Regions from separate parts of the Mesorhizobium sp. B1-1-1 genome, predicted to be linked through region 2. Evidence: predicted binding sites of a transcription regulator. Region 2 holds the regulator's gene; the other holds the start of a gene.
What was found. The regulator HrcA, encoded in region 2, represses chaperone genes, less so after heat shock. The targets are predictions, from matches to a motif close to GTTAGCACTCNCNNNNNGNGAGTGCTAAC.
Positions count from the first base shown of each region.

Region 1: the regulator HrcA is predicted to act here: its motif matches at 11,783-11,811, upstream of groES (co-chaperone GroES).

Region 1 is NZ_VFWW01000001.1:274,174-288,551, reverse strand. Features, by position in the region: gene FJ986_RS01465 (LacI family DNA-binding transcriptional regulator) at 1-1,004, opposite strand, end outside; gene FJ986_RS01460 (Gfo/Idh/MocA family oxidoreductase) at 1,186-2,217, shown strand; gene FJ986_RS01455 (sugar phosphate isomerase/epimerase) at 2,220-3,125, shown strand; gene FJ986_RS01450 (substrate-binding domain-containing protein) at 3,211-4,218, shown strand; gene FJ986_RS01445 (ATP-binding cassette domain-containing protein) at 4,304-5,101, shown strand; gene FJ986_RS01440 (ABC transporter permease) at 5,098-6,141, shown strand; gene FJ986_RS01430 (DUF2442 domain-containing protein) at 6,537-6,992, shown strand; gene FJ986_RS01425 (DSD1 family PLP-dependent enzyme) at 7,132-8,271, opposite strand; gene FJ986_RS01420 (D-arabinono-1,4-lactone oxidase) at 8,268-9,560, opposite strand; gene FJ986_RS01415 (MFS transporter) at 9,573-10,754, opposite strand; gene FJ986_RS01410 (TetR/AcrR family transcriptional regulator) at 10,881-11,507, shown strand; gene groES (co-chaperone GroES) at 11,901-12,197, shown strand; gene groL (chaperonin GroEL) at 12,267-13,922, shown strand; gene FJ986_RS01395 (TetR/AcrR family transcriptional regulator) at 14,099-14,378, opposite strand, start outside.
Region 2 is NZ_VFWW01000003.1:266,190-280,567, reverse strand. Features, by position in the region: gene FJ986_RS06965 (VOC family protein) at 1-58, opposite strand, end outside; gene rph (ribonuclease PH) at 242-958, opposite strand; gene hrcA (heat-inducible transcriptional repressor HrcA) at 1,190-2,287, shown strand; gene FJ986_RS06945 (hypothetical protein) at 2,325-2,519, shown strand; gene FJ986_RS06940 (sorbosone dehydrogenase family protein) at 2,644-4,014, shown strand; gene FJ986_RS06935 (LysE family translocator) at 4,143-4,760, shown strand; gene cysK (cysteine synthase A) at 4,953-5,933, shown strand; gene FJ986_RS06925 (glutathione S-transferase family protein) at 6,135-6,761, shown strand; gene FJ986_RS06920 (RNA polymerase sigma factor) at 6,796-8,040, opposite strand; gene FJ986_RS06915 (YciI family protein) at 8,048-8,416, opposite strand; gene FJ986_RS06910 (TAXI family TRAP transporter solute-binding subunit) at 8,678-9,637, shown strand; gene FJ986_RS06905 (TRAP transporter permease) at 9,695-11,800, shown strand; gene FJ986_RS06900 (DUF1850 domain-containing protein) at 11,797-12,180, shown strand; gene FJ986_RS06895 (hypothetical protein) at 12,509-12,649, opposite strand; gene FJ986_RS06890 (ferritin-like domain-containing protein) at 13,050-13,556, shown strand; gene FJ986_RS06885 (Ku protein) at 13,668-14,378, shown strand, end outside.

The DNA of each region.
Region 1 (14,378 bases), on a different contig from region 2:
AGTTCCAGCGGCCAGACCTCGCGAATGATCTCTGGCCCTTTCGCGCCGGCGAAAGCCGGGAGCGAGGCGAGCAGGATTTCGCCGAGCCGCCGCCCCATCGGGTCAAGGCTCGGACGAAAGCCGGTCAGCGCCGGCGAGAAATAACGGCAGAGCGGCGTGTCGACGATGACGATCACCGCGACATCCTGCCCGGGCTTGATCCCCATTTCGGCGAGCGCTTTGCAGCCGCCGAGCGCCATCGAGTCGTTGTTGAAGATAATCGCGGTCGGCGGATCCTTCGACCGCATGACTTGCGGTGTCACCGCGTAGCCACCGGCTTCGTTGATAAAACCGTCCACAATCAGGCCGGGATCGACTTCGATGCCGTGCCGCCGCAGCGCCTTGCAATAACCCTCCAGAAACAGATAACCGAAATTCAGGTCAAGCGACGGCCGGATGGCGGCGATGCGGCGGTGGCCACGCGCAACCAGCCGGTCGACCGCATCGGCGCCCGCCTTCTCGAAATCCAGATCCAGAGAGGGATAGCTGTCGTCGCCGGACCGGCTTCGGCCGAGCGTCGCGAAGGGAAAGCCGGCCTTGCTCAGATAGTCGATGCGATCGTCCTCGCGCCGCGTCCAGGCCAGTACGACGGCATCGGCACGACGCGTCTCGACGACGCGGCGCAGCCGCTCCTGTTGATAATCCGCCGGCGCGCCCATGACGATGATCAGGTCCAGCCCGCACTCGGCCAATGTCGCTTGCAGTCCGGTGAGGAACGGAATGAAGAACGGCTCGCCATACTGCTGGTCGCCCGGATGCGGCTGCAGCATGAAAGCCACGGCATGGGTGGTGCCGCGGCGTAGGTTCCTGCCCGAGTGGTTCGGTGAATAATTGAGCTTCCGGGCCGCCTCGAGCACGCGCTGGCGTGTCTCGGCGTTCACGTCGGCGCGCCCGTTAAGCGCGCGCGAGACTGTACCGATCGAAATGTTCAGGTGCCGCGCAAGATCGTGAATGCTGGACGCCAAGACCTCCCCCTCCTGCTTCTGGCTAGCACCAGCCGGTCGTGCGGCCAAGGCGTTTCAGAGCCGACGGTACAAATCCGATTGACAATATATGCCATCGGGTGTGTCATCGTAAACGTTTACGGAAGTCATTTACGGACTGCCGTGGGTGCCAGCCAGGAGGGGTTGGCCGGAGGAGCGCTGGATGATGCACGTCGTCCTGGTCGGGTGCGGAGCCATGAGCAAAACCTGGCTCGAGGCCATCAGCCAATCCCCTGCCGTCAAGATCGTCGGTCTCGTCGACCTCGACGCCGACAGGGCGCGCCAGCGGGCACGCGAATACGACCTCGCCGGGGTCGCGATCGGGACCGATCTCGACGTCGTTCTCTCCCAGACCAGACCCGATGCGGTGTTCGACGTGGTCGTGCCTGCCGCCCGTCGCGCCGTGGCGAATTCGGCCTTTGCCCATGGCTGTCATCTGTTGACGGAAAAGCCGCTGGCCGACAGCCCGGACAATGCGCGCGCCATCATCGACGATGCGCGGCGCGCCCGGCGCATCCATGCCGTGGTGCAGAACCGCCGCTACGTCGCCAACGTCCGGCGCATCCGGCGCTTCCTCGGCTCCGGCGCCATCGGCGCTGCGACCAGCATCCATGCCGATTTTTTCATTGCGCCGCATTTCGGCGGTTTCCGCGAAGGCATGCGCCATGTGCTGCTGCTCGACATGGCGATCCATACATTCGACGCCGCCCGCTACATGGTCGATGGCGAGCCGACCGAAGTGTATTGCCGGGAATGGGAGCCGGCCAATTCCTGGTACCGGCAGGGATCGTCGGCAAGCGCCACCTTCGAGCTCGGCCAGGGCAAGATGTTCACCTATCGCGGCAGTTGGTGCGCCGACGGTTTCCGCACCAGTTGGGAAGGCAGTTGGCGCATCGTCGGCGAACGCGGCAGCCTGACCTGGGATGGTCATGACGAGTTGAAGGCCGAAGCCGTGCTGCCGGAACGCGAAGGCCTGCTCGACAAGGTCGTGCCGGTAGCGGTGCCGCCGCTCGACCCTGCCGACCGCATCGGCGGGCATCTCGGCGTCATGGAAGATTTCGTCCGCGCCGTGGAAACCGGCACCGAGCCGGAGACGCGCGGCGCCGACAATATCAAGAGCCTGGCCATGGTTTTCGCGGCGATCGAAAGCGCCGAGACCGGACGCCGGATCGAAATCCCCAGGCAGGAAGGATGACCATGGCGGACCCGCTTCTCGACATCAGGATCGGCACCATGGTGCGGGCCAATCTCGAAGACCTGGCCGCCTATGTCAGGCAGATCCTGCCGCTCGGTTTCGAGAGCGTCCAGCCCTTCTTCTGGCAGACGCTGGGCGGCAAGGACCTGGGGCGGCTCGCCGGCGAGATCCGCGACGCGATCGGCGATGCCGATGTCAGCGTCAGCTCGATCGGCGTGTTCGGCAATCCACTCGAGAGCGGCGACACCGACCGCGGCGTGCTCAAGGCCTGGGAAACGGTGATCGACAGCGCGCATCTGTTCGGCACCAATCTGGTCAGCGGTTTTACCGGCCGCATCCGCGGCAAGCCGCTGACCGACAGCCTGCCGCGCTACCGCGAAGTCTGGGGCGAATTGGCCAAACGCGCGGCCGACAAGGGCGTGCGCATCGCCTTCGAGAATTGCGCCATGGATGGCAACTGGGCCGCCGGCGACTGGAACATCGCCCATAATCCGGACGCCTGGGAACTGATGTTCAACGAATTGCCGGATGAGAATCTGGGTCTGGAATGGGAGCCCTGCCATCAGTTGGTCTATCTGATCGACCCGATCCCGCAGATCCGCAAATGGGCGCATCGCATCTTCCATGTCCACGGCAAGGACGCGACGGTGCGCTGGGATGTCATACGCGAGCACGGCGTCTTCGGCCGCCTGCCCTTCGTGCAGATGCGCACGCCCGGCTTCGGCGACAGCGACTGGACGCGGGTGATCAGCGAATTGCGGCTGGCCGGATACAAGGGCGCCATCGACATCGAAGGTTGGCACGACCCGGTCTATCGCGACGATCTTGAAATGACAGGCCAGGTCCGCGCGCTGGAATACCTCCAGCAATGCAGGGGAGGCCTGAGCTACCTGCCGAACCCGACGTGAGGATTGGCCGGCGGGAGGAGCCGGACGGGATTGCCGAAGCAGATGTCGAAACCCTCGCTCGCGAGGACAAAAGGGAGGAACGTGCATGAGCATCGCCAAGAGAACGACACTTCTGCGCACGACCGTGGTGGCGACCGCCACGGCGCTCGCCGCCGCCATCTCCACCTTGCCGGCACAGGCGCTCGACGCGCAATGGTGCAAGGACGTCCACATCCGTTTCTTCGTCGGCGGCGCCGAGGGCGACGCTTTCGGCACCATTGTCTACAATGGCGCCAAGCAGGCTGCGGCCGATCTCGGACCGAAAGTGGATTACATCTTCTCAGGCTGGGACATCGAAAAAATGGTCCAGCAGCTGCGCGAGGCGGTCGCCGTCAAGCCCAACGGTATTGCCATGATGGGCCACCCCGGCGACGCCGCCATCATGCCGCTGGCCGAACAAGCGCATAAGGACGGCATCAAGATGATGTACCAGAACGTGCCGGTGCCGACGGTGGTGACGGCCTTCGGCGGCGGCTATGTCGGCGCGCAGCAGGAACAGCAGGGCCGCGCGCTCGGCGCGGAAGCCTTCAAGCTGGCCAAGCTCAAGGCCGGTGACAAGGCAATCATGATCGGCCCGTTCGAGAATGAGAGCCGCGGCGCCCGCGAGCGAGGAACCGTCTCCGCCTTGAAAGAGGCCGGCATCGATGTCGTTCAAATCAATTCCGCAACCGAATGGGCGGCCGATCCGAATCTGGCGATCCCGGTGATCACCGCCGCCTTGCTCAACAACCCCGGCGTAAAGGCCGTCGGCTACCCCGGCGGACAGATGCTCGGCAACGTCCAGACCTATATGACGGCGGCGGGCCGGAAGCCGGGCGACATCTTCAATTTCGGTTTCGACACCAGCCCGCAGATCGTCGAGGCCTTCAAGGGCGGCTGGGTGCAGCTGACCGCCGATCAGCAGCCGTTCATGCAGGGCTATCTGCCGATCCTCAGCCTCTGCCAGCAAGTGGTGCTGGGGCTGGCACCGATGAATGTCGATACCGGCGCCGGCTTCGTCACGCCTGAGAATTACAAGATCGTCGCCGAACTGGCCAAGCAGGCACTGCGCTGACCTCCCAAGCCGCCGGCCGGGGGCTCAGGCCCGGCCGGCGGGACCGCCGGCGAGGCCCGGCATGCGACAAGCAAGCGAGGACCCGATGGCCGAACGCATCATCGAACTGCGCGACATCACGAAATCCTACGGCCAGGTTTACGCGCTTGGCGGGGTCAATCTCAGCGTCGACCGCGGCGAGGTGGTCGGACTGATCGGCGACAATGGCGCCGGCAAGTCGACGCTGATCAAGATCCTCGCCGGCGCGGTCAAGCCGACCAACGGCGAGATCCTCGTTCGCGGCAAGCCGGTCACCGGCTGGAACGCGGCGCGCTCGCGCGACGCCGGCATCGAGACCGTGTTCCAGGACCGGGCGCTGGCCGTGCAGCAGACCATCGTGCGCAATATCTTCATGGGACGCGAACTCACCGGCTTCCTCGGCTGGCTGAAAGTCGGCACCGAAATCAGGGAGGCGAGCCGGCTTATGCGCGAGATCGGCTTCACTTCGAAAGTGTTCACACCGCAGTCCGTCGTCGGCCAGCTTTCCGGCGGCGAGCGCCAGGGCGTGGCGATCGCGCGCGCCATCTACAAGCAGGCCGACCTGATCATCCTCGACGAGCCGACAACGGCTCTGTCGCTGACCGAAACCGCCAAGGTCTTCCACTTCGTGCGCCAGGTGCGGGCGAGCGGGCGCTCGATCCTGTTCATCGGCCACAACATCCACCATGTCTTCGACATCGCCGACCGTTTCGTCGTGCTCGATCGTGGCACTGTGGCGCTGCAGGCCGACAAGCGCGACATCAAGTCGGCCGACACGCTCGTCAATTTCATGGAAGACCTCGCGCATCCCGGCGGACTGCCCGGCTTGGGCGAAGCCCAGCGCGCGGAGGACACAAGGCCATGAGCAACATCGCCGAGCCCAATCGCCAGGCTCCCTCGCCCCATACCGAAATGGGCGAAGCGGCGTGGAAGCACCCGTCGGATCATTTGCTGCGCGGCTTCGTTCTCGACAATCGCGCGGCGCTGGGCACGCTCGGCGTTTTCGTGGTGATGATGGTCGCCTTCACCATCGCCAATCCGACGGTGTTCACCACCTGGTTTCTTTACAGCTCCGTGCTGACCACGCTGCCGGTCGCGCTGTTCGTGGTCGTGCCGCTGGTCTTTGTCGTCACCGCCGGCGAAATCGACCTGTCATTTCCGGCGACGATGGGTTTTGCCTCCTGGGTTTTCGCGCTGGTCGTTCAGGCCGGCTACGATCCCTTCCTCGGCATCGTCGCAGCACTCGCCACCGGCATGCTGCTCGGCTTCCTAGTCGGCGTGCTGGTCGTCTATGGCAGCCTGTCGTCGCTGATCGCCACGCTCGGCATGAACTTCCTGCTGCGCGGGCTGATCCAGATCATCAACGAAGGCAAGTCGACCGCGCTGCCGACGCTCGGGCAAAGCTGGACCTATACGATCTTCTCCAGCCAGGTTTACGGGATTCCGGTACAGATCCTGTGGGCGCTCGCCTTCGTCGTGTTCGCCGCGCTGCTCTACAACCGCCACCGCTTCGGCGCGCAGGTGAAGGTGGTCGGCGACAATCCCGACAGCGCCCAGCAGATGGGCATCGACGTCAAGCGGGTGAAGGTCAAGGTGTTCGTCTTCGTCGGCATCGGGGCCGCGATCGGCGGCACCTTCTCGACGATGATCAACTTCACCTGGTGGCCAACCGCCGGCGACGGCTATCTGTTGCCGGTGCTGGCTTCGGTGTTCGTCGGCGGCACGCCGACCTGGGGCGGCATCGGTACCGTGTTTGGCGGCGCCATCGGCGCGCTGACGGTGGCGTTCATCCAGACCGGCGTCGTCGCTGCCGGCCTCAGCGGCTTCTATGTGCAGTTCTTCAACGGGCTGATCATCATCCTGTCGCTGCTTGGCCACCGCTGGAACCAGGCGCGCTACCGCTGAAACGCTACCCAAGGCCGGCCGTTCGGCGCGACCGTCCGAGCTCAATCCGGTAGCTACAACGGCGGCCGCGCGGACGAGAACGCAGGGCCGGGGTCGTCGATTTACGTCACGCGCAATATCGATCAAACTGATGAAATGCGACGCTTTGGTGCACCCAGTGCACTTTCGCTTGATTTAGTGCACCCTATGCGTTAAATTTGGCACGATGGAACAGCCACATGCCCACTTTGAAGGTTCTCGACGGCATCACGCGTTGAAGGGTGAGTATGAAGTCCTGATCAGGATTGGCTCATGGAACGTGTTGCGTGGCCAAATGCATCGCAAAGACCTCGATGCCGTAATCGCTTGGGCTAACTCGCATGAAGAGGAGTTGCGCAATGAATGGACCCGCCTCAATGGTTGACGACATCGTAACAGTCGGCAATCCGCTCCCCAGGATCGCCTCGGTCACCATGATTGATGGCCGCCGCGTGCGCATCACCTGGCGAGACGGCCGCTCCAATACGGTTGACCTGAATCCAGTATTGAATAGCCATCGACACTTCATTCCGCTTCGCGACAATGACGAGCTGTTTGGAACCATGCGGGTTAACGAAGACGGCAATGCAATCGAGTGGGACGGGGGAGTCGAGTTGACAGCCGAATGGATCGATACCCTGCCCTCAGTTGGTATGGAGAACCGGGAATTCCGCCATATCATGGACGATCTGCTGAAATTCTCGCTTGAGGGGATGGCGCTCCAGTTGGAAATCTCCAGGCGCCAAATTGCCAACTATAGAGGATCGACACCTATCCCCAATTCAATCGCGTTGGCTACTCGATATCTCGCCGAGAAGGCCGGTCAACGATGACCCCGTCTGGAGGCGGATAGGCTCGCTGACTGTTCCAAGCATGCGGCTGCTGGTCGCCGGCGCATCGTGGCTTTGGGTTGACGGTCGGTCTGTTACATCGAAGCGTCTGGTTTGGACTCATCGTAACGAGGCACCATGCCTACCCCATTGGCAGCGCGGGCCAGCGGTCCACGAGCCTGTCGCCCGAAAAAACCGCGATCGATCCGAACTGCTGCAGCACCGCCTCGCTTTGCGTCGGACGCAGGAAGGCGTAGTCGCCTGACCTGGTGGTGGCATCGCCGGGCAGGCCCATGAATTGCTGGTTCGAGGAAAGGCCAAGCAGGCCATTGGTCTCCATGCCTTCGGGAAACACCGGTTCGGCCATCCATTTGCCGCCATAGAGATAGCAACCCTTGCGCGGAAACCGGCCGACCGTCTGCAGCAGGCGGGTGACCGCCGGCGGGCCTGGCAGCATCGGCTCGACCACCTTGAGGATCGGCGTGGCGATGAAGGCCGCGGACTGGAAGCCGTCGAGGCCGGGCGTGTCGAAATCCCCGGGCAGCACGAAGGCCGACCCGATCGACACTTCGTTGGCCATGCCGCCATGGTGAAGCAGTGCCGTCTTCGAGCCGCCGATGTTCAGTGTTCGGCGCTGGTCCTCGCCGAGAGCCGCGATGAATGCCGCGGCCCGCTGCGACGCCTCTGCCAGCGCCTTTTGGGGACCGCCGAACAGACCGGGAATGTGCGGCGCGTGCGCCTCGTAGGCCATGACGCCTTCGCAGCGCAGCCGGGCGGGCAGCGCGTTCAATGCCTTCGACAGCGCGCGCGGTTCCGCGAACCCGCCCCGATGCAGCCCGACATCGATCTCGAAAGCGATGCGCAACCCGACGTCGAGTTCGGCGGCCAGAGCGCCGTATTCCGCCAGTCTCTCTTCGCTGTCGATCAGCCAGCAGACGCGCGACCAGTCGGCGGTGCCGCTTGAAATCGCTTGCCTTGCCGCGCCGACCGGCATCGGCTTGCCATAGAGCATGTCGGCATCGGGAAAAGCGTCGAGCACGGCCCTTGTGATCGGCGGATGAAACGTCATGAAGCGATGGGTGCCGAGCGCCTCGGCGACGTGCGAAAGCAGCGGCAGGCAAGCAAGCGACTTGTCGACCAGCCGCATGGCAAGGCCGGGCGCCAGTCTCTGCTTCACCAGGTCGATGTTGCGGTCCAGCCGGTCGCGGTCGAGCACGAGACAAGGCTGAAAGACGCCGGCCGCCCTCAACGCATCCGACAGCGTGGTGAAATAGCCGCTCATCGACCGATGCCGAACAGGCCGGCCATGTAGGGCGAGACGAAACGGTTCTCGGGATCAATGTCTCGCCGAACAGCCATCGCATCATCCCAGCGCGGATAGAGCTTTTTGAAATCCGCCGCCTTCAGGCTGTGCATCTTGCCCCAATGCGGCCGGCCGCCATGCCTGCGGAAGATCGGCTCGGCCGCCCGCATGAAGGGCTCAGGGTCGTTGGCGGCATCGTGGTGAATGGCGATCGAGCAGGTCAGACGCTTGTAGAAGGGCGAAAGCCAGAACATGTCGGGTGCCACCGAGCGCACCTCCATCGGAAAATAAACTTCCGGAAAGTGCTTCTCGGTCAGCTCGATGATCTGCGTGATCACCTTCGGCCCCTCCTCGAAGGGCAGATGATACTCCATCTCGTTGAACTTGGTCTGCCGGTCGCTGGCATAGACGTTGAGCCAGTCCTGCACATAATCCTCGGCCGGCACCTTCTTCACGGCGCCGCGGATCAAAGAGCGGCGCAGCCACGGCAGCCGGCGCAGCCCCCGGCTCAGCTTGCGTAGTGTCGCCAGGCCGGCCTCGTCGTCGTCGGTCGGCCTGGTGGTCGGGTTCGCGTCGCTGAGGTCGCTGGCGATGAACTGCGCGTAGCCGGAAAACGGAATGTAGTAGAATTCGGCCGACCGGTGCGCGGCCATCATCATCTCGAAATCGCGCAGCATGTCGGCGATCGGCAGCACCCATTTGCGGCGGCGCAGCCGGTAGGTCGCGATGTTGTTCAGCGTGACTTCGGTCAAGATGCCGAAGGCGCCGAGCGCAACGCCCATCGCATGGATCATGTCCTGGTCGCGGGTCCGATCGAATTCGCGCAACTCGCCCCGCCCGTCCACGATCTGCACCGTCTCCAACCGGGTGTGGTAAGCGCCCAGCGTCAGCCCGGAACCATGGGTGGCGGTGCCCAGCGCGCCGCCGATCGCCTGACGGTCGATGTCGCCCATATTGGGCAGGCCCTGGCCCAGGCCTTGCAGTATGTGCATCAGCGGGCCGAGCCGCGTCCCTGCCCGCACCCGCGCGCGATGGCTTTGTACATCGTGCGAGACCAGCCCCTCGATCTTCTCCAGGGAAACGATCGAGCCTTGCGATGCCACCAGCGGCGTGAAGGAGTGGCCAGCACCCGCCACGCGCAGCGGCCCAGGTGCCGTGCGCACCAGATCGGCAAGCTCGCCGGCGTCGGTTGGAGCGGCGACCAGCTTCGGCTCGGCGCGCACGAAGCCCGACCAGTTGCTCCAGTTCCGCGCGGTGATCGTCGACATCCAGCCGTCCCGTCAGACGCGCCGACGGCGCATAGTGGCCACGAACAGGCCAAGCAGGGCCACGCTGGCAAACCCGCTTGCCGCGGCGAATTCCGGCACGGGCCGGAAATCCTTGCCGTCGATGAGCAGTGACGCCGCGACCGGCCCGATCGCCAGGCCGAAGAGCTGTGCAGCCGGCACCAGCAGCACGGCGGTACGCGTCTCGTCCGCCGTGATCGCCAGCCGGATCTGATAGGGTACGATGAACAACAGGATGAAGCCCATGACCAAGGCGGCGATCCAGAATGTCGTCAGGCCAGGTGCGCTGGCAAGAACAAGGGAGGAGACCAGCGCGACGGCACCGATGGCCGTAATGGCAATGCGGTAATCGATGCGCGCCTCGAACACGGTCGCCGTCATCGCGCCCAGGACCTGCGTCGCCAGGCTGGCCGAGACGATCAGACCGACGGTCCAGCTATCAATCCCATACTGCGCACCGAGCGGTTCCAGGAAGGCCCAGATCGCGCCGAAGAACATGAAGTAGCAGAAGACCGACAATAGCGCGGTGATCGAAGGAACCGTCAGCACATTGGCCAGGTTCTCCTCTTTCGGCAGGTCGGCGTAGTCACCGGGTACGGTGAAAGCGGCCGCCAGCGAAACGACGCAGACGACGGCAAGCACGATGAAGCCGCCGGACGACCCCGCCTTGGGAATGACATAGAGTGCCAAAAGCAGAGCGAGCGCACATTGCGCCAGGGTCTGCAGCGTCACGAAACAGCCGCCGATGCGCTCCGCCCGTCGCGAACGGGCGATCAGTTCGGTGGTGATCGCGACCAGACCACCTTCAGCCAGCCCGGCGATGGCGCGGGCGGCGATCAACGCATTGGCGCTTGCGGCATGGGCGGTCCATACATTCGCCAGGGCCAGCAGGATCAAAAGGACGGCGCTTTTCCAGCGCATGTTGCGCGCGGAAAGCAGCATCGCCACCACGGCTGAACCGATGGCGATCGCGATCATCTCCGCCGTGGCGACCAGCGCCAGTTCATCGCCGCTGACATGGCCCTCGGTGTAGAGCGCGCCAAGCAGCACGGGCTGAAGCCCGAGGATCAGCAGCCCGACCGAGCCGATCCATAATGCGGAGCCGAGCTCGACGCCGGTCGGGTTGCCGACCAGCCAATCGCCATTTTCCGCTTGTACGGCTTGCGTCGCAGTCACGAGGCGCCTCCCAACGTCCTTGCAGTGCGATAAAAAAGCTGACAACTTGTCAGCATTACGAAACTGATACTTGATCATGTTTCTTGTCAACCGGGAATTTTGAAGCTCTCGCGAGAGATTGGGCGCATGGCGGAAGCAAGGCGGATGGCGACGGCGCCGAGGCGCAGGCCCAAGCAGGAGCGGAGCCGCGAACGCATCGACGCGATCCTTTCGACGACCATGCGGCTGATCGGCGAAAAAGGCATCGACGCGGTGACGATGAAGGAAGTGGGCGCACTGGCGGGCGGACCGATCGCCACCGTCTACCATTATTTCCCCAACAAATCGGCGATCCTGGCGATGCTCTATGAGCGCTTCTCGGAGGAAAGCCGAGCACGCTTCGGCGAGATCATCGCCGAAATAAGTGGGCTTGAGGACGTGACGGCTGCCGCGGACCGCATGATCGAGGACTATTACCGGCGCGTGGCCGACGACCCGGCCATCCAGGATCTGCAGAACGCGATACAGGCTGACAAGGCGCTGCAGAACCTCGACATTGCTGAGACAAGGCACCAGGCCAAGATGTTCTGCGACCACGTCGCTCCGATGCTGCGGCCCGACCGGCGCGAAGACTTCGCGCGCGTGGTGTTCCTGATCTTCCAGCTTGCCGGCGGCGTCGTGCGGCTAGCGCTGACGCAGGACGAGAAGGAAGGCCGCCGCACGATCGACGACTACAGGTCCATCATCCATACGCAGCTGAGATTGTTTCTGTAGTTTTCGGCGGCGGCTTTCGCGCCCCTCTCCCGTGACATCGACACGTCTTGCGTATCGAAGTATCGGGCGGCAGGATCTCTGACCGATAGCGGCAGAGCACCCCTCCGCGCCTTGTTTTGCCGTCGATTGCGGGAGGAACCGGCGCATTTCGCATGAAAGGCCAGCGGCAACTGGCACGTTCTGCGAGCGGGCTTTCGCGGAAAACAAAATTTCGCGCCGCTGCCCGCTCGCGCGCGCCTTGACTCTCGCCAGCCAGCAGCCTATTTCACCGCCACGTTAGCACTCGCCCTGGGTGAGTGCTAACCACAGGTCCGGTACCGCCGGGCTTTGTAGATTGTCCGGCTTCGCCGGACGGAGGAACTGTTTCTCACCGTTCTCATCGAGGAAGAAAACATGGCAAAGTCGAAGTTCCGCCCGCTTCATGACCGCGTGGTCGTACGCCGGGTCGAATCCGAATCCAAGACCGCCGGCGGGATCATCATCCCCGACACGGCGAAGGAAAAGCCGCAGGAAGGCGAGATCATCGCCGTCGGCTCCGGCGCCCGCGACGAAGCTGGCAAGCTCGTGCCCCTGGACGTCAAGGCTGGCGACCGCATCCTGTTCGGCAAGTGGTCGGGCACCGAAGTCAAGCTCAATGGCGAAGACCTTCTGATCATGAAGGAATCCGACATCATGGGCATCATCGGCTGAATATCGGCCTTTCCATCAACTGAATCTTGAATCTTCGGGCTCGATCCGAGCCCCTGCCAGGAGTTGAACATGGCTGCCAAAGACGTAAAATTCTCCCGCGACGCCCGTGAGCGCATGCTGCGCGGCGTCAACATCCTCGCCGACGCGGTGAAGGTCACGCTCGGCCCCAAGGGCCGCAACGTCGTCATCGACAAGTCGTTCGGCGCACCGCGCATCACCAAGGACGGCGTCACTGTCGCCAAGGAAATCGAACTTGAGGACAAGTTCGAGAACATGGGCGCGCAGATGGTCCGCGAAGTCGCTTCGAAGACCAACGACATCGCCGGCGACGGCACCACGACCGCGACCGTTCTGGCGCAGTCGATCGTCCAGGAAGGCCACAAGGCGGTTGCCGCCGGCATGAACCCGATGGACCTGAAGCGCGGCATCGACCTGGCCGTGACCGAAGTGGTCGCAGCTCTCGGCAAGGCCGCCAAGAAGATCAAGACCTCCGAGGAAGTCGCCCAGGTCGGCACCATCTCGGCCAATGGCGACGAGTCGGTCGGCAAGATGATCGCGGAAGCGATGCAGAAGGTCGGCAACGAAGGCGTCATCACCGTCGAGGAAGCCAAGACCGCCGAGACCGAGCTGGAAGTCGTCGAAGGCATGCAGTTCGACCGCGGCTATCTCTCGCCCTACTTCGTCACCAACCCCGATAAGATGGTTGCCGATCTCGAGGACGCCTACATCCTGCTCCACGAGAAGAAGCTCTCCAACCTGCAGGCCATGCTGCCGGTCCTGGAAGCGGTCGTGCAGACCTCCAAGCCGCTGCTCATCATCTCGGAAGACGTCGAAGGCGAGGCCTTGGCCACGCTGGTCGTCAACAAGCTGCGCGGTGGCCTGAAGATCGCCGCCGTCAAGGCTCCGGGCTTCGGTGATCGCCGCAAGGCCATGCTGGAAGACATCGCCATCCTCACCGGTGGCCAGGTCATCTCCGAAGACCTCGGCATCAAGCTCGAGAATGTCGGCCTCAACATGCTCGGCCGCGCCAAGAAGGTGTCGATCTCGAAGGAGAACACCACCATCGTCGACGGCGCCGGCAAGAAGGCCGAGATCCAGGGCCGCGTTGCCCAGATCAAGCAGCAGATCGAGGAGACCACCTCGGACTACGACAAGGAGAAGCTGCAGGAGCGTCTGGCCAAGCTCGCCGGCGGTGTTGCCGTTATCCGCGTCGGCGGTGCGACCGAAGTGGAAGTGAAGGAAAAGAAGGACCGCGTCGATGACGCCCTCAACGCGACCCGCGCGGCCGTAGAAGAAGGCATCGTTGCCGGCGGTGGCGTGGCCCTGCTGCGCGCTTCGGGCAACCTCAAGGCCACCGGCGTCAACTCCGACCAGGCCGCCGGCATCAACATCGTTCGCCGCGCACTGCAGGCCCCGGCCCGTCAGATCGCTGCCAACGCCGGTGCGGAAGCATCGATCGTTGCTGGCAAGATCCTCGAGAACAAGGGCGCGACCTTCGGCTACAACGCCCAGACCGGCGAATATGGCGACATGATCGCCATGGGTATCGTCGATCCGGTCAAGGTCGTGCGTACGGCTCTCCAGGACGCGGCCTCGGTCGCCGGCCTGCTGGTCACCACCGAAGCCATGATCGCGGAGGCTCCGAAGAAGGAGTCGGCTGGCGGCGGCATGCCTGGCGGCATGGGCGGCGGCGGCATGGGCGGTATGGGCGGCATGGACTTCTAAGAAGTCCATAAGCACGCCCATGAACTAACAATGCTCAAGCCCGCAAGCGGGCTTGAGTGGCGGCATGGACTTCTAATCCAGCCATCTGCTTTATGCATGCGGAAAGGGCGGCAGCGATGCCGCCCTTTTCTTTGCACATTCAGGCTTTGCTTCAGCGTGGTCGGTTGGAACCAGCGTCAGACAGCAGTGCTCTCCGCTTGCCGCGTCGCCTTGCCGGCGAGGACTGCCTGCTCGATCAGGGTAGCCACCTCATCGGCCACGACGTTGATCGATGAGCGATCGCGGGTGGCGCGGGCAATCACCATCAGGCCTTCCAGCGAGGACTCGACCAACAGCGCCAGCGCCCGTGCGCGGCGCTCGACCACCCCTGCCCTGACAAACGCCTGGCGCAGCAGGCCGATCCACTGCTCGAAAGCGGAGCGGCAGATTTCCTCCAAGTCCGGCACGTCGTTCGGC
Region 2 (14,378 bases):
CGGCAGCGGCGAGGTCGGTGACGTAAAGAGCGGATTCAAGAATGGCAGAGGGGATCACGAGGCACCCCCCTCTGGCCTGCCGGCCATCTCCCCCGCAAGGGGGGAGATTGGCAGCGTGAGCGCCCGCTCATGGTATTCTATGCTGATTACTGGCGAAGCTCGAGACAACAGCCGATCTCCCCCCTTGCGGGGGAGATGCCCGGCAGGGCAGAGGGGGGTGCCCAGGCTCCGCATGAATAAACTACGCCACCGCCATCTGCTGCAAACTCACCAGCCTCTGGATGCCTTTCTTGGCCAGGCCCATCAGCTCGGCGAACTGCCCTTCCGAAAAGGGCTCGCCCTCGGCCGTGCCCTGGATCTCGACGATGCCGCCCTTGCCGGTCATGACGAAATTGGCGTCGGTGCCGGCCGAGGAATCCTCGAGATAGTCGAGGTCGATGACCGGCTGGCCGTCATGGATGCCGCAGGAAATCGCCGCGACATGGTCCTTCAGTACCTTGGCGACGCTCACCATCTGCCGCGCTTCCATCCAGCGCAGGCAATCGTAGAGCGCCACCCAGCCGCCGGTGATGGAGGCGGTGCGGGTGCCGCCATCGGCCTGGATGACGTCGCAGTCGACGGTGATCTGCTGCTCGCCCAGCGCCTGCAGGTCGACCACGGCGCGCAGCGAGCGGCCGATCAGCCGCTGGATCTCCAGCGTGCGCCCGCCCTGCTTGCCGGCGGAGGCCTCGCGGCGCATGCGCTCGCCGGTCGAGCGCGGCAGCATGCCGTATTCGGCCGTAACCCAGCCTTTTCCGGAATTGCGCATCCAGCCCGGCACCTTTTCTTCCAGGCTTGCCGTGCACAAGACATGCGTGTCGCCGAACTTCACCAGGCACGAGCCTTCGGCATGTTTGGAGACGCCGCGCTCGAAGGAGATGGCGCGCATTTCGTCGAACTGGCGTTTGGAGGGGCGCATTCGGCCTGCTTTCTTGTCAGCTTTTTTGAATCTTGGCCGGCTTTTAGACGCATGCGGGGCACGGCGTAAAGGAAAATGGACCGGCGGCCGCAAACGCGGCGACACCGGGGTGATCGCGCAACACGACACCGGGGTGATCGCAAGTGCGACACCGGCTGATCGCGCAACGCGACACCGGGTTGCGCGCAGCGCCGCGAAGTCTATATCCTTGAACCGGAGGTTATGGCCGAAATGACCAAGGCAGTCGATCCCGCTTCGCAGTCGCTCGCTCTTCACGCGCCGGCACTTCAGGCGCTCGACATGCGTTCGCGCGACATCTTCCGGCGTATCGTCGATTCCTATCTGAGGGACGGCGAGCCCGTGGGATCGCGCAGCCTGTCGCGCATCCTGCCGTCCTCGCTGTCGCCCGCCACCATCCGCAACGTGATGAGCGATCTCGAACATCTCGGCCTGATCTACGCGCCGCACATCTCGGCCGGTCGCCTGCCGACGCAGGCCGGCCTGCGCTTCTTCGTCGACGCCTTCATGGAACTGGGCGACCTCTCCGACGAGGAGCGGCGCAGCATCGAGGCGCAGGTGCGAGCCTCCGGCTCGGGCGCCACGCTGGAACACATGCTGACCGAGGCCAGCCAGATGCTGTCGGGCATGTCGCGCGGCGCCGGCCTGGTGCTGGCCGCCAAGAACGAGGTGGCGCTCAAGCACATCGAGTTCATCCAGCTCGAGCCCACCAAGGCGCTGACCGTGATGGTGTCGCAGAACGGCGACGTCGAGAACCGGGTCATCGATCTGCCGGCCGGCATCACCGTCTCGCAATTGCACGAGGCCTCGAATTTCCTCAACGCCCATATTCGCGGCCGTACGCTGGCCGAGGCGCGGGCGGAGGTCGAGCGTATCAAGGAAGAGACAAGGGCAGCGCTCGACACGCTGTCGCAGGACCTGGTGGAGAAAGGGCTGGCGGTGTGGGCCGGCGCGGAAAGCGGCCTGCCGGCGCGCCTGATCGTGCGCGGCCGGGCCAATCTGCTCGAAAACGTCACCGCCCAGGCCGACATCGAACTCCTGCGCCACCTGTTCGAGGACATGGAGACGCAGGACGGGCTGATCCAGCTGCTCGACCTCGCCGAGGCGGGACCGGGCGTGCGCATCTTCATCGGCTCGGAAAACAAGCTTTTCTCGCTCTCCGGCTCGTCGCTGGTCGTGGCGCCTTACCGCGACAAGGACGCCCGCGTCGTCGGCGCGCTCGGAGTCATCGGCCCGACCCGGCTCAACTATGCCCGCATTGTCCCGATGGTCGACTATACGGCGCAGCTGATATCGCGCATGCTGCGCTGAGAGCTGGGATCGATCCAGACGGCCGAGGAGAGAAAAGATGGCGCTGGAATCGTTCAAGGCCCAGATCAGCCTGCTGCTGGAGGAGATGGTCAACCAGCCTGAGGATGTGCGCGAAGTGCAGGAGCAATTGCGCGAGAAGCTGCGCGAAATCCGCGCCATGGGCATGCCGCTGCCGGCCGATCTCGTCGAACTGGAAAAGAACCTCGACGCCGATCTCGACGCGGATACCTGACCCGAATTCCTTCAACTCCCCGTGTCGTCCGGAACGACTGCCGAGCCCGCCCGTTCCCTTGGTGCATGTGACCTCGGTCTTGGGACAACGACATGCATAGCGAAGCGAGAAGCTGGAGACTGGGATGATCAGACTTGCCGGCGCCGTGGCGATCCCCGCAGCCTTGCTTTTCGCCGCGACGGCATTGGCCCAGCAGGCAGAGCCGGTTCTGAAGGGCGCGGCCGCATTCGGTGACTGGCGGGCCGACGAGCCGGGCGTGCGCCGGCTGATCAGCCCGCAGGACCAGCCCAGGCCCTATGTCACCAGATCCGCCTCGAACAGCGCCGGTCCGGTGCAAAGGCCGCAAGGCGCCGAGCCGCGGCTGCCGGCGGGCTTTTCGGCGGAACTGATCGCTTCGGGCATCGACAATCCGCGCGTCGTGCGCGTCGCGCCCAACGGCGACCTGTTCGTCGCCGACAGCGAGGCCAACCAGATCCGCGTCTACCGTCTCGGCGAGGGCAGCGCGAAACCTGTCAGGGACGGCATCTTCGCCCGCAATCTCAACCGGCCCTACGGCATCGCCTTCTATCCGCCAGGGGACAGCCCGCAATGGATCTATGTCGCAAACAGCGACAGCATCGTGCGCTTTCCCTACCGCGATGGCGACCTGGAGGCCTCCGGCGAGCCGAAAACCATCGTCCGCGATATTCCGGCCACTCATCATTGGACCCGCGACATCGCCTTCTCGCCGGACGGCAAGACGCTGTATCTCTCGGTCGGCTCCGGCTCGAACGCCGCCCAGGACATGGCAAGGAAACCGCGGGGCGGGCTCGACGCCTGGGCCAGGTCGAAGCCGCTCGGCGCCACCTGGGGCGCGGAGGAAGGCCGCGCCGACGTCAGGGCTTTCGACCCGGACGGTAGGAATGGCCGCATCGTCGCCACCGGCCTGCGCAATTGTTCGGGCATGGCCATGCAGCCGGCGGCGGGCGCGCTGTGGTGCGTGGTCAACGAGCGCGACGCGCTCGGCGACAACGTGCCGTTCGAATATGCGACCGAAGTGAAGGAAGGCGCCTTCTACGGCTGGCCCTGGTACTATATCGGCGACAATGAGGATCCGCGCCACAAGGGCGCGCGTCCCGACCTTGCCGGCAAGGTCACCGTCCCCGACATTCTGATGCAGGCGCATTCGGCGCCGCTCAACATCGCCTTCTACGACGGCAGGAATGTCCGCGCAGGATCCGGTTTTCCGGCCGAATACAGGGGCGACGCCTTCGTCGCCCTGCACGGTTCGTGGAATCGCGGCAACAGGACCGGCTACAAGGTGGTGCGGCTCAAGTTCAAGGACGGCAAGCCGACCGGCGAATATGAGGATTTCATGACCGGCTTCGTCACCTCCGGCGGCGAGGTCTGGGGCCGGCCGGTCGGCGTGGCGGTGGCGAGCGACGGCGCGCTGATCGTCACTGAGGACGGCAACGGCACCATCTGGCGCGTGACCTACGGCGACGGCCGGTCCTGATCCGCTGGGAGGCCTCGAGCACGGGGCATGCCTGGTGCAACCAAATCCGGCTCCAGGCAATTCCCGCCCGCGAAACTCTGTGCGACAAGGCGCCGTCCCAGCAGTTTCGCGGACGCAAGGCTCAATCCATGACCCTCACCGGCTTCCTCGCCTACAGCGCCGCCCTCGGCTTGGCCGCGGCCATTCCCGGCCCCGGCGTCACCGCGCTTGTGGCGCGCGCGCTCGGTTCCGGCTTCCGCTCGTCGCTGGCCATGTCCTTCGGCCTGATGCTCGGCGACCTCCTTTATCTCACCGCCGTGGTGCTTGGGCTTGCCTTTGTCGCGCAGACCTTCGGCCTGGTGTTCCTCGCCGTCAAATGGGCCGGCGTCGCCTATCTCGCCTTCCTCGGCTGGCGCTTCTGGACCGCCGGCATCACGCCCGAGACGGTCGAGGCCAGGAAAGGCAAGGGCGGGCTGGCGTCGAGCTTCCTCGCCGGCCTGACGGTGACGCTCGGCAATCCGAAGACGATGATCTTCTATCTCGCCATCACGCCGACCATCGTCGACCTCAAGACCATCACGCTGGCCGACTACGGCATCCTCGCCGCACTCACCGTCCTCGTCCTGTTCGTGGTGCTGGTGCCTTATCTGGCGCTGGCGGCCAAGGCGCGCTGGTTCCTGCGCTCGCCGCGCGCCCTGAAGGCGCTGAACCGCACCGCGGCCGGTTTCATGGTCGGCGCGGCGGCGGCGATCGCCGCCCGCCAATAGGGCCATTTTTGCCAAGGCATTCCGCCGGACTAGCTTTTGCGGGAACGCTTTTCCGAGGCCGAGGCGTTTTAGACACGGGCCCCACTCGGATATTTTCGGGCGACGGTCTATCTTGCGTCCGTGGAAGGCCTATCTTGGCGGCCATCCGTCTGAGATCAGTTCCATCCGCCTGACATTCTGGGAGCCAAACCAATGAACAAGTTCGCCGCCTCCGCTCGTGTTCCCGGCCGTGGCCGCATCTACAATTCCATCACCGATACGATCGGCGACACGCCACTGGTGCGGCTCGACAAATTCGCCAAGGAGAAGGGCATCGTTGCCCATCTCCTTGCCAAGCTCGAATTCTTCAACCCGATCGCCTCGGTCAAGGACCGTATCGGCGTGGCGATGATCGAGGCGCTCGAGGCATCGGGCAAGATCGCTCCCGGCAAGACGACGCTGATCGAGCCGACTTCGGGCAATACCGGCATAGCGCTTGCCTTCGCTGCCGCCGCCAAGGGCTACAAGCTGATCCTCACCATGCCCGAGACCATGTCGGTCGAGCGCCGCAAGATGCTGGCGCTGCTCGGCGCCGAACTGGTGCTGACCGAAGGGCCAAAAGGCATGAAGGGCGCCATCGCCAAGGCCGACGAACTGGCGGCCACCATCCCCAACGCCATCATCCCGCAGCAGTTCGAGAACCCGGCCAATCCCGAGATCCATCGCACGACGACTGCCGAGGAGATCTGGAACGACACCCATGGCGAGGTCGACATCATCGTCTCCGGCATCGGCACCGGCGGCACCATCACCGGCGTCGGCCAGGTGCTGAAGAAGCGCAAGCCTTCGCTGCATGTCGTCGCGGTCGAACCGGAAACCTCGCCGGTGCTGTCGGGCGGCCAGCCTGGCCCGCACAAGATCCAGGGCATCGGCGCCGGCTTCGCGCCAAAAATCCTCGACACCACCATCTATGACGAAATCGTCACGGTCTCGAACGAGGATTCGGTCGCCAATGCCCGCCTCGTCGCCCGGCTGGAAGGCGTGCCGGTCGGCATCTCCTCGGGCGCCGCTTTGCAGGCGGCGATCGTCGTCGGCTCGCGGCCGGAGAACAAGGGCAAGAACCTGGTGGTGATCATCCCGTCCTTCGCCGAACGCTACTTGTCGACCATCCTGTTCGAGGGCTTGGGGGCGTAGGGTCTTCGTTGGGCGAAGCGATACGGCGCGTCGCCTGTCGAGTTCCGACACGCTCTCTTCTGCCCTGCCGGGCGCTTAACACAAAAGGCGCTTAGCCTGGCCCGCTGAAAAAACCCGCGGTGGCGGCTGCCACGGGCTTGAGCAGCGCCCTGCTTCCGGTTCATATCGCCCCCGGCCCCCGCAGGGCCGGCGGAGGACCTCATGTACAAGCTCTACACCCGTCCCGGCAGCGGCGGCTTCGTTGTCGAGGCGGCCCTGGCGCTGGCCAAGGCGCCGTTCGAGCAGATCGACGTACCGAAATCCGACCGGCCCGATCCCGCTTTCCTCCACATTAGCCCGCTGAACCAGGTGCCGGTGCTGACCTTGCCGGACGGCCGCTCGCTGACCGAATCGGCGGCCATCTGCATCCTGCTCGCCGAACGCCATCCGCGGGCCGGACTGGCGCCGGCGGCCGATGAACCGGCCCGCGCCGACTTCCTGCGCTGGATGGCGTTCATGTCGTCCGCCCTCTATCCGGCGGTGCTGCGTTTCTACTACGCGCCGCGCTACACGGCCGACGCCGACGGCGCCAAGGCCGTCAAGCAGGCGGCCGTGGCCGAGATGGACCGCGGCTTTGCCGTCATCGACGCCGCCTTGCGCGGCCGCGACTGGCTGGCAGGCGAGGCGATGTCGGTGGCCGATATCTATCTGGCCATGCTGGTGGCCTGGCATCCCGACAGCGGCAAGGCACGCACCGCCTGGCCCGACATCGAACGCCTGTGGGCCAGGCTTCGCGAGCACCCGCTGATGAAGACGCTCAACGCATCGCACGAAATGTGGCCGGGCTGAACAATTCATCGGCAAAGCACCGCGCTCAGGCATTTCAATGCCTGAGCGTCGCGCGTTTTCCCTGCAGGAAGCGGCGTACCGCCGGATCGCTTTCGAGGCCGATCGCACGGTCATAGGCTTCGACCGCCTGCGGCACCTGGCCGAGCCTGGCCAGAAGGCCGGCGCGCGCGGCCCAATAGGGCTGGTAATCATTGAGCCGCTTGTCGTCGCCAAGCACGTACAGCGCCGCCAGCCCCGCCACGGCGCCCTCGGCTTCGGCGATCGCCACCGCGCGGTTGATCGCCACCACGGGCGATCGTGCGATCGAAAGCAACGCGTCGTAGAATTCGCGGATCGCCACCCAGTCGGTCTCGCCGCTCAGCCGCCGCGCCGCGTGAACGGACTGCACGGCCGCTTCGAGCTGGTAGCGGCCGATGGCGCCCATGGAGGCGGCGCGGCCGAGCAGGGTTTCCGCCTCGTCGATCAAGGCATGATCCCAAAGCGCATGATCCTGCTCGGCGAGCGGCACATAATCTCCGGACCCATCGCGGCGCGCGGTACGGCGCGCCTCGGCGAACAGCATCAGCGCAAGCAGGCCCAGCGCCTCCGGTTCGTCCGGCAGCAGCGAGGCCACCAGCCTCCCGAGCCAGATCCCTTCGGTGGCCAGGTTCCGGCGCCGCGTCTCTGTGCCCGCCGGGTCGGACCAGCCCTCGGCGAAGGTCGCGTATATGGCCTCCAGCACGGTATCCAGGCGCTCGCCGAGTTCGGCTCGCTCCGGTACGCGGAACGGAATGCCGGCTTCACGGATGCGGGCCTTGGCCCGCACCAGGCGCTGGCCCATTGTCGCCGGCGGGACCAGGAAGGCGGAGGCGATCGTCGCGGCGTCGAAACCAAGCACGGCCTGCAGGATCAGCGGCGCGCGGACGCCAGGTTCGATCGCCGGATGCGCGCAGGCGAACATCAGCCGCAGCCGTTCGTCGGGCAGGTCCTGGTCGGTCATGCACGCCTCCGCCTCCTCGGCAATCAGCTTGAGATGGTCGCGGCCGGCTTCGCTGGTGAGCCGCCGCCGCACCGCGTCGACACGCCGCCGCCTTGCCACGGCAAGCAGCCAGGCCTCCGGCTTTTCGGGCACGCCGGTTCGCGGCCAGCGTTCGAGCGCCGCGGCAAAGGCGTCGGCCAGCGCGTCCTCGGCGGCGGCCACGTCGCGCGTGGGCGCCGCGAGCCAGGCGACCAGCTTGCCGTAGCTTTGCCGGGCGGCGGCCTCGGCGGCTGCCCGGGCAATCTGCGAGCTGCTGTCCATCACATCGTCATTTCTTGGGCATGTATTCGGCCATTTCCCAAATCGGCCGCAACTCGACCGTGCCTGTGCTGGCCGCCGGGCAGCGCGCCGCCCATTCGATGGCGGTATCGATGTCGGCCGCTTCGATCATGTAGAAGCCGGCAAGCTGCTCCTTGGTGTCGGCATAGGGGCCGTCGATCACGTTGGTCTTGCCGTCGGTGATCCGCACCGAGGTGGTTGCCTGAGTCGGGCGCAGCCTTTCTCCGGCCAGCCACGCGCCGGATTTCTTCAACGCTTCGGTATAGGCGCCATAGGCCGCGCTCATCTGTTGAGCCTTCTCGATCGGCGTGTTCGCCAGTGCGGCTTCGTCGTTGTTGATCAAAAGCATGTATCGCATGGGTCTTCTCCCGTGGTTTCGTAGGCCGCGTCCTTGCGAGCCGGACATATGTCGCGCGGCAAGGGCCGATTTCGACAGGTGCCGGAAAAAATCTTTCGGCCACGGTCGCGTCCCGCGCAAGCCGGAGCTGTTTCCGCATCCATTCAACCGTTCGTCTAATGAATGCAATTGCGGGTTGGCATTTGCGGCCCGCCGTCTAAACTCGGCCGGTTCGCATCGAGGAGGTGGTGCGGCAGCCAATATTTTCAGGGAGGAAACCGGATGTTCCATTTCAGAACGAAGTTCGTTGCAGCCGGCGCAATGGCGCTTTCGCTTGGGCTCGGCATTGCCTCGGCCAGGGCACAGGAATTCATCAACGTGCTGACCGGCGGCACGTCGGGCGTCTACTACCCGCTCGGCGTGGCGCTGTCGGAAATCTACAGCAAGGGCATCACAGGCGCCCGCACCCAGGTGCAGGCCACCAAGGCTTCGGTCGAGAACCTCAACCTGCTGCAGCAGGGCAAGGGCGAGATCGCCTTCGCGCTCGGCGATTCCGTCAAGATGGCCGCCGAAGGCAATGCCGAAGCCGGCTTCCCCGGCAAGCTCGACAAATTGCGCGGCATCGCCGCCATCTACCCCAACTACATCCAGATCGTCGCCAGCCAGGAATCCGGCATCAAGACCCTGGCCGACCTCAAGGGCAAGAGCCTGTCGGTCGGCGCGCCGGCCTCCGGCACCGAGCTCAACGCGCGTGCCATCTTTGCCGCCGCCGGGCTGAAATACGAGGATCTCGGCCGGGTCGAATACCTGCCCTTCGCCGAATCGGTCGAGCTGATCAAGAACCGCCAGCTCGATGCCACGCTGCAGTCGGCCGGGCTTGGGGTCGCCTCGATCCGCGACCTCGCCACCTCGGTGCCGATCAATGTCGTCGCGGTACCGGCCGAGGATGTCGCCAAGATCGGCGCCCCCTATCTGTCGGTGGTTATCCCCAAGGGCACCTATGAGGGCCAGGCCGAGGACGTCGCGACCGCGGCCGTCGGCAATTTCCTCGTCACCCGCGCCGATGTCTCCGACGAGACGGCCTACCAGATGACCAAGCTGCTGTTCGAGCATCTCGACCAGCTCGCCGCCGCCCACGCCGCCGCCAAGGCGATCGACCCTGCCAAGGCGCTCGACGGCATGCCGGTGCCGCTGCATCCGGGCGCGGAACGCTATTACAAGGAGAAGGGGCTGCTGAAGTAGGCGAGGACTATCTGAGATGTCTTCGCACTGTCATTCGCTCATTTTGGAGTGCGTCGGATGAGCGAAGCAGCCGACGGCAAATCCTCCACCTTCCATCTCCCCGTCGCCGAAGAGCAGGTCGAAGGCTTGCCGCCGGGCTTTGGCGACGGCATCGCCGGCAAGGCTGCCTTCCTCATCGCCGTCGCCTTTTCCGTGTTCCAGATCTACGTCGCCGCCTATGGCAGCATCCCGAGCCAGGTGGTGCGGGCCATGCATGTCGGTTTCCTGCTGCTGCTCGGCTTTGGCCTGATCGCCAACCTGCGCGCCCGAAGCCTGCCGGCCAAGGCCGTGTTCTGGGCGTTCGGCGTGCTCGGCTTCGGCACCGGTCTCTACAATTGGGTGTTCTACACCGACCTCATCCGCCGCTCCGGTTTCCTCACCACGCCGGATCTTGTCGTCGGCGCGGTGCTGGTGGTGCTGGTCTTCGAGGCGGCCCGGCGGTTGATGGGACTGCCGCTGGCGATCATCGCTTTCATCTTTCTCGCCTATTGTTTCGTCGGCAACCATCTGCCGCCGCCCTTCATCCATCGCGGTTACGATTTCGCCCAGCTCGTCGACACTTTCGCCTATGGCACCGAAGGCATATACGGCACGCCGGTCTATGTCTCGGCCGCCTATATTTTCATCTTCGTGGTCTTCGCCGCCTTCCTCGAACGCGCCGGCATGATCGCGCTGTTCAACGATTTCGCGCTCGGCCTGGTCGGCTCGTGGCGCGGCGGCCCGGCGCAGGTCTGCGTTTTGTCCTCGGCGCTGATGGGCACCATCTCCGGCTCCGGCGTTGCCAATGTCGTGGCCAGCGGCCAGTTCACCATCCCGTTGATGAAGCGCTTCGGCTTCCGCTCGGCTTTCGCCGGTGCCGTCGAGGCGACCTCCTCGATGGGCGGCCAGATCATGCCGCCGGTGATGGGCGCGGTCGCCTTCATCATGGCCGAGACGCTGAACATCCCCTATGCTGAAGTGGTCAAGGCGGCGATCATCCCGGCGCTGCTCTATTTCGGCGCCTGTTTCTGGCAGGTGCATCTGGAAGCCGGCAAGGCCGGCCTGCACGGCATGGCCAAGGCCGAACTGCCCAATCCCTGGGACGCCGTGCGCCAGCACTGGCCGCTGGTGCTGCCGCTGGCGGCCCTCATCTATCTCCTGTTTGCCGGCTACACACCGATCTTCGCCGGCACGATGGGCCTGGCGCTGACCATCGTGCTCATCCTCGGCACGCCGCTGGCGGCTCTGATCGGACCGCTCGCCTTCCGCGTCGTCTTCTGGCTGGCGCTCGGGCTTGCTGCCGCCTCGTTCATGCGCTTCGGCGTCAACATACTCGGCCTCGTCATCGCCGCTCTCGTCGTCGCCTGCTTCGCCTTCAAGGGCGGGCGCGAAACGCTGCGGATCTGCGTGGATTCACTCGCCGAAGGGGCCAAGAACGCGCTGCCGGTCGGCATCGCCTGCGCCATCGTCGGCATCGTCATCGGCACGCTGACGCTCACCGGCATCGCCTCCACCTTCATCGGCTGGATCATCTCCATCGGCCAGGACAATCTGTTCCTGTCGCTGGTGCTGACCATGCTCACCTGCCTGGTGCTTGGCATGGGCATCCCGACCATTCCCAACTACATCATCACCTCCTCGCTGGCCGGCCCCGCGCTGCTGTCGCTCGGCGTGCCGCTGGTGGTCAGCCACATGTTCGTCTTCTACTTCGGCATCATGGCCGATCTCACGCCGCCGGTGGCGCTGGCCGCCTTCGCGGCCGCCCCGATGGCCAGGGAAAGCGGCCTCAAGATCGGCATCCAGGCGACCAAGCTTGCCATTGCCGGTTTCGTCGTGCCGTTCATGGCCGTCTACACGCCGGCGCTCATGCTGCAGGATCCAGGCCCGGTCGCCGCCCAGTTCGGCTACCCCGTCGAGGTCGCCTACATCGTCGTCAAGGCGTGCATGGGCATCGTGCTGTGGGGCGCCGCCGCCGTCGGCTTCCTTGCCAGGCGCATGGCGTGGTGGGAACGGCTCATCGCCTTCTGTGCCGGCGTGCTGCTGGTCGCGGCGATCCCGCTCACCGACGAGACAGGCTGGGCATTGTCGTTTGCCTGGATCGGCTGGCATTTCTGGCGCGCGCGGCGGGCGACGGCCCAAGCATGAGCCTGTGTATCCTTGCCGCCGGCAAGACGGTGACGCTGGCGGCCGCCGCCTTCACCCTCTCCTGGACGCACTCGGTGGAGCGCACGCGCTGGGAGGAACACTGGAAGGTGATGCCTTCCGGCCTGCAAGTCACCGAGGCGCGCATAAAGGGCTCGGGCGCCGGCATGGAACCACCGGAGGGCGCGGTGCTGCGAGACGGCTGGTGGGCCTATGCTCCGAAGGTCGGGCCGCAGCGAAGCCTTATGCTCGCCGCCTCCGGCGCGACCGGTGATGGTTGGACACTGTGCACAGATCAGGGTTGCCGAGAACTCGGCAAGGTGGCCGGCGGCACGATCGTGCTGGAGCCGTGTGCTCCGGACGGCACGAGCCTGCCGCGGTAGCGCACGATCATCCCGGCTGGAGCCAGCGCCGTCGAAGACGGTCAGCGGATGGCTTGCATCGAAGGGTATTCAGAAGGACGGCTTGGACTGGGCCCGACTGGACTGGGCCCGACTGGACTGGGGCCGACTGGGCTGGAGAAGGTCGCTTACGCGGGCCTCGGCGGCTCGTGTCCTGAGACATTAAGCCGGCGAAGGCGGTCTCAAAGCCGCGGCGATGTCGCACGCCGCCGATCGGCGAAGGTCGGGCGCTCGGCGCGATAGGTGGTGGCGCGCGACTCGGCGTCAGGCCTGCAGATGCGGCTGTTGTGTCGGCTCTCGAAAGTCATGGTCAGTGCGCGCCCAGCGAGGTGCCGCGACGAGCGCAGGCCGGGCCCGGCCCGCGCATGTAGTAGCGCTCGGGCCGATAGGTCGGCGCGACGAATTCGCGGATGGCTGCGGCATAGCCGATGAGGTGCGTGAGGAAGTTCATTTTACCTGTCCCTGTCCCGACTTTCGGGTGTCCCTTCCGAATTGCGGAAATCATAGCGTCGAGGCGTGAATAGTCGGTGAACGCGATGTTAATTTCTGGTCGAAAACCCGTCGCTTCATGGCCGGAATGCGGCTGATTCGGGGTCTTTCCACGCCTTTTGTCGCCATTTCGGCGTGTGTGACTTTTGCATCACATATGTTTCGTTTGGATGTCGCCTGGGTGCGGTTGCGTTTCAGCTTTCGCCCTGGCGGGAGAATTTTCCTTGCTCGCCGCCGCAAGTCCGGAACCCGGCTTGGGACGAGACGTTGATTCCTCGAGCCGGCATGGCCGGCCCATGGGGCCGCCGACCTGCGGCCCCACGCTAACCCGCAACCGCAAGAGCAAAGGAAGGGCCGCAATCATGGGCTTCTTTTCGAAGGACATCAAAACCCTGGACGACCTCTTCGTGCACACGCTGCGCGACATCTATTATGCCGAAAAGCAGATCGAGAAGGCATTGCCGAAGATGATCGACAAGGCGACGGATCCGCAGCTGAAGGCCGGCTTCGAGAAACATCTCGAGCAGACCAGGGGCCATGTCGAGCGCGTCGAGCAGGTGTTCGAACTGCACGGCGTCAAGGCCAAGGAGGTCAACTGCCCGGCCATAGACGGCATCCTCGAGGAAGCCGACGACGTCAGCGGCGACGTCGACGACAAGGAGGTGCTGGACGCGGCGCTGATCGCCTCGGCGCAAGCGGTCGAGCACTATGAGATGACCCGCTATGGCACCTTGATCGCCTGGGCCAAGCAGCTTGGCCGCAGCGACTGCGCCAACGTGCTGGCCAAGAACCTCAAGGAAGAGCAGGCGGCGGATCGCAAGCTGACCGAAATAGCGGAAAGCAAGATCAACCTGCAGGCCGCCGAATAGGGGCTGAAAGAGCCGGGGCCGGTGGCAATCGCGCCGGCCTTGGCTCGACCGGATTGGAACCGTTGGGGTCGTCGTCCGTTCCAGCCAGGTCCTTCTCTACAGGAAATCATCATGGCGCCGCGTCCCGCCTGGAGAGGCTATCTGAAGCTTTCGCTGGTCACCTGCGCCATCGAACTGACCAATGTCGTCACCCATGCCGAGAAGGTCTCTTTTCGCATCCTCAACCGCGAGACCGGCAACACGGTGAAGCGGATCTATGTCGACGCCGAAACCGGCAAGCCGCTTGAGGATGGCGACGAGATAAAGGGCTACGAGGACGACGATGGCAAGTTCATCCACATCGAAGAGGACGAGATCGAGGCCATCCAGATCGAGTCCTCGCACACGATGAGCCTCGACGGCTTTGTCGACAAATCCTCCATCGAGCAGATCTATCTCGATACGCCCTATTACGTCGCGCCGGCCGACAAGGTCTCGCAGGACGCTTTCGCCGTCATCCGGGACGCGATGGCCGGCAAGAAGATGGCGGGTCTGGCGCGCATCGTGCTCTATCGGCGCGAACGTCCCGTGGTCATCGAACCGCTCGGCAAGGGCATGGTGCTGACGACGTTGCGATACGACAACACGGTGCGCCAGCCGGACACCGTCTTCGGCGACATCGAATCGGTAAAGACGGATCAGGAGATGACCGATCTGGCCGAGCTCATCATCGACAAGAAGAAGGCGAAGTTCGATCCCTCGAAATTCGAGGACAAGTATGAGGATGCGCTGCTCGAACTGATCCGCGCCAAGAAGGCGGGCCGCAAGGCGCCGAAGGCCAAA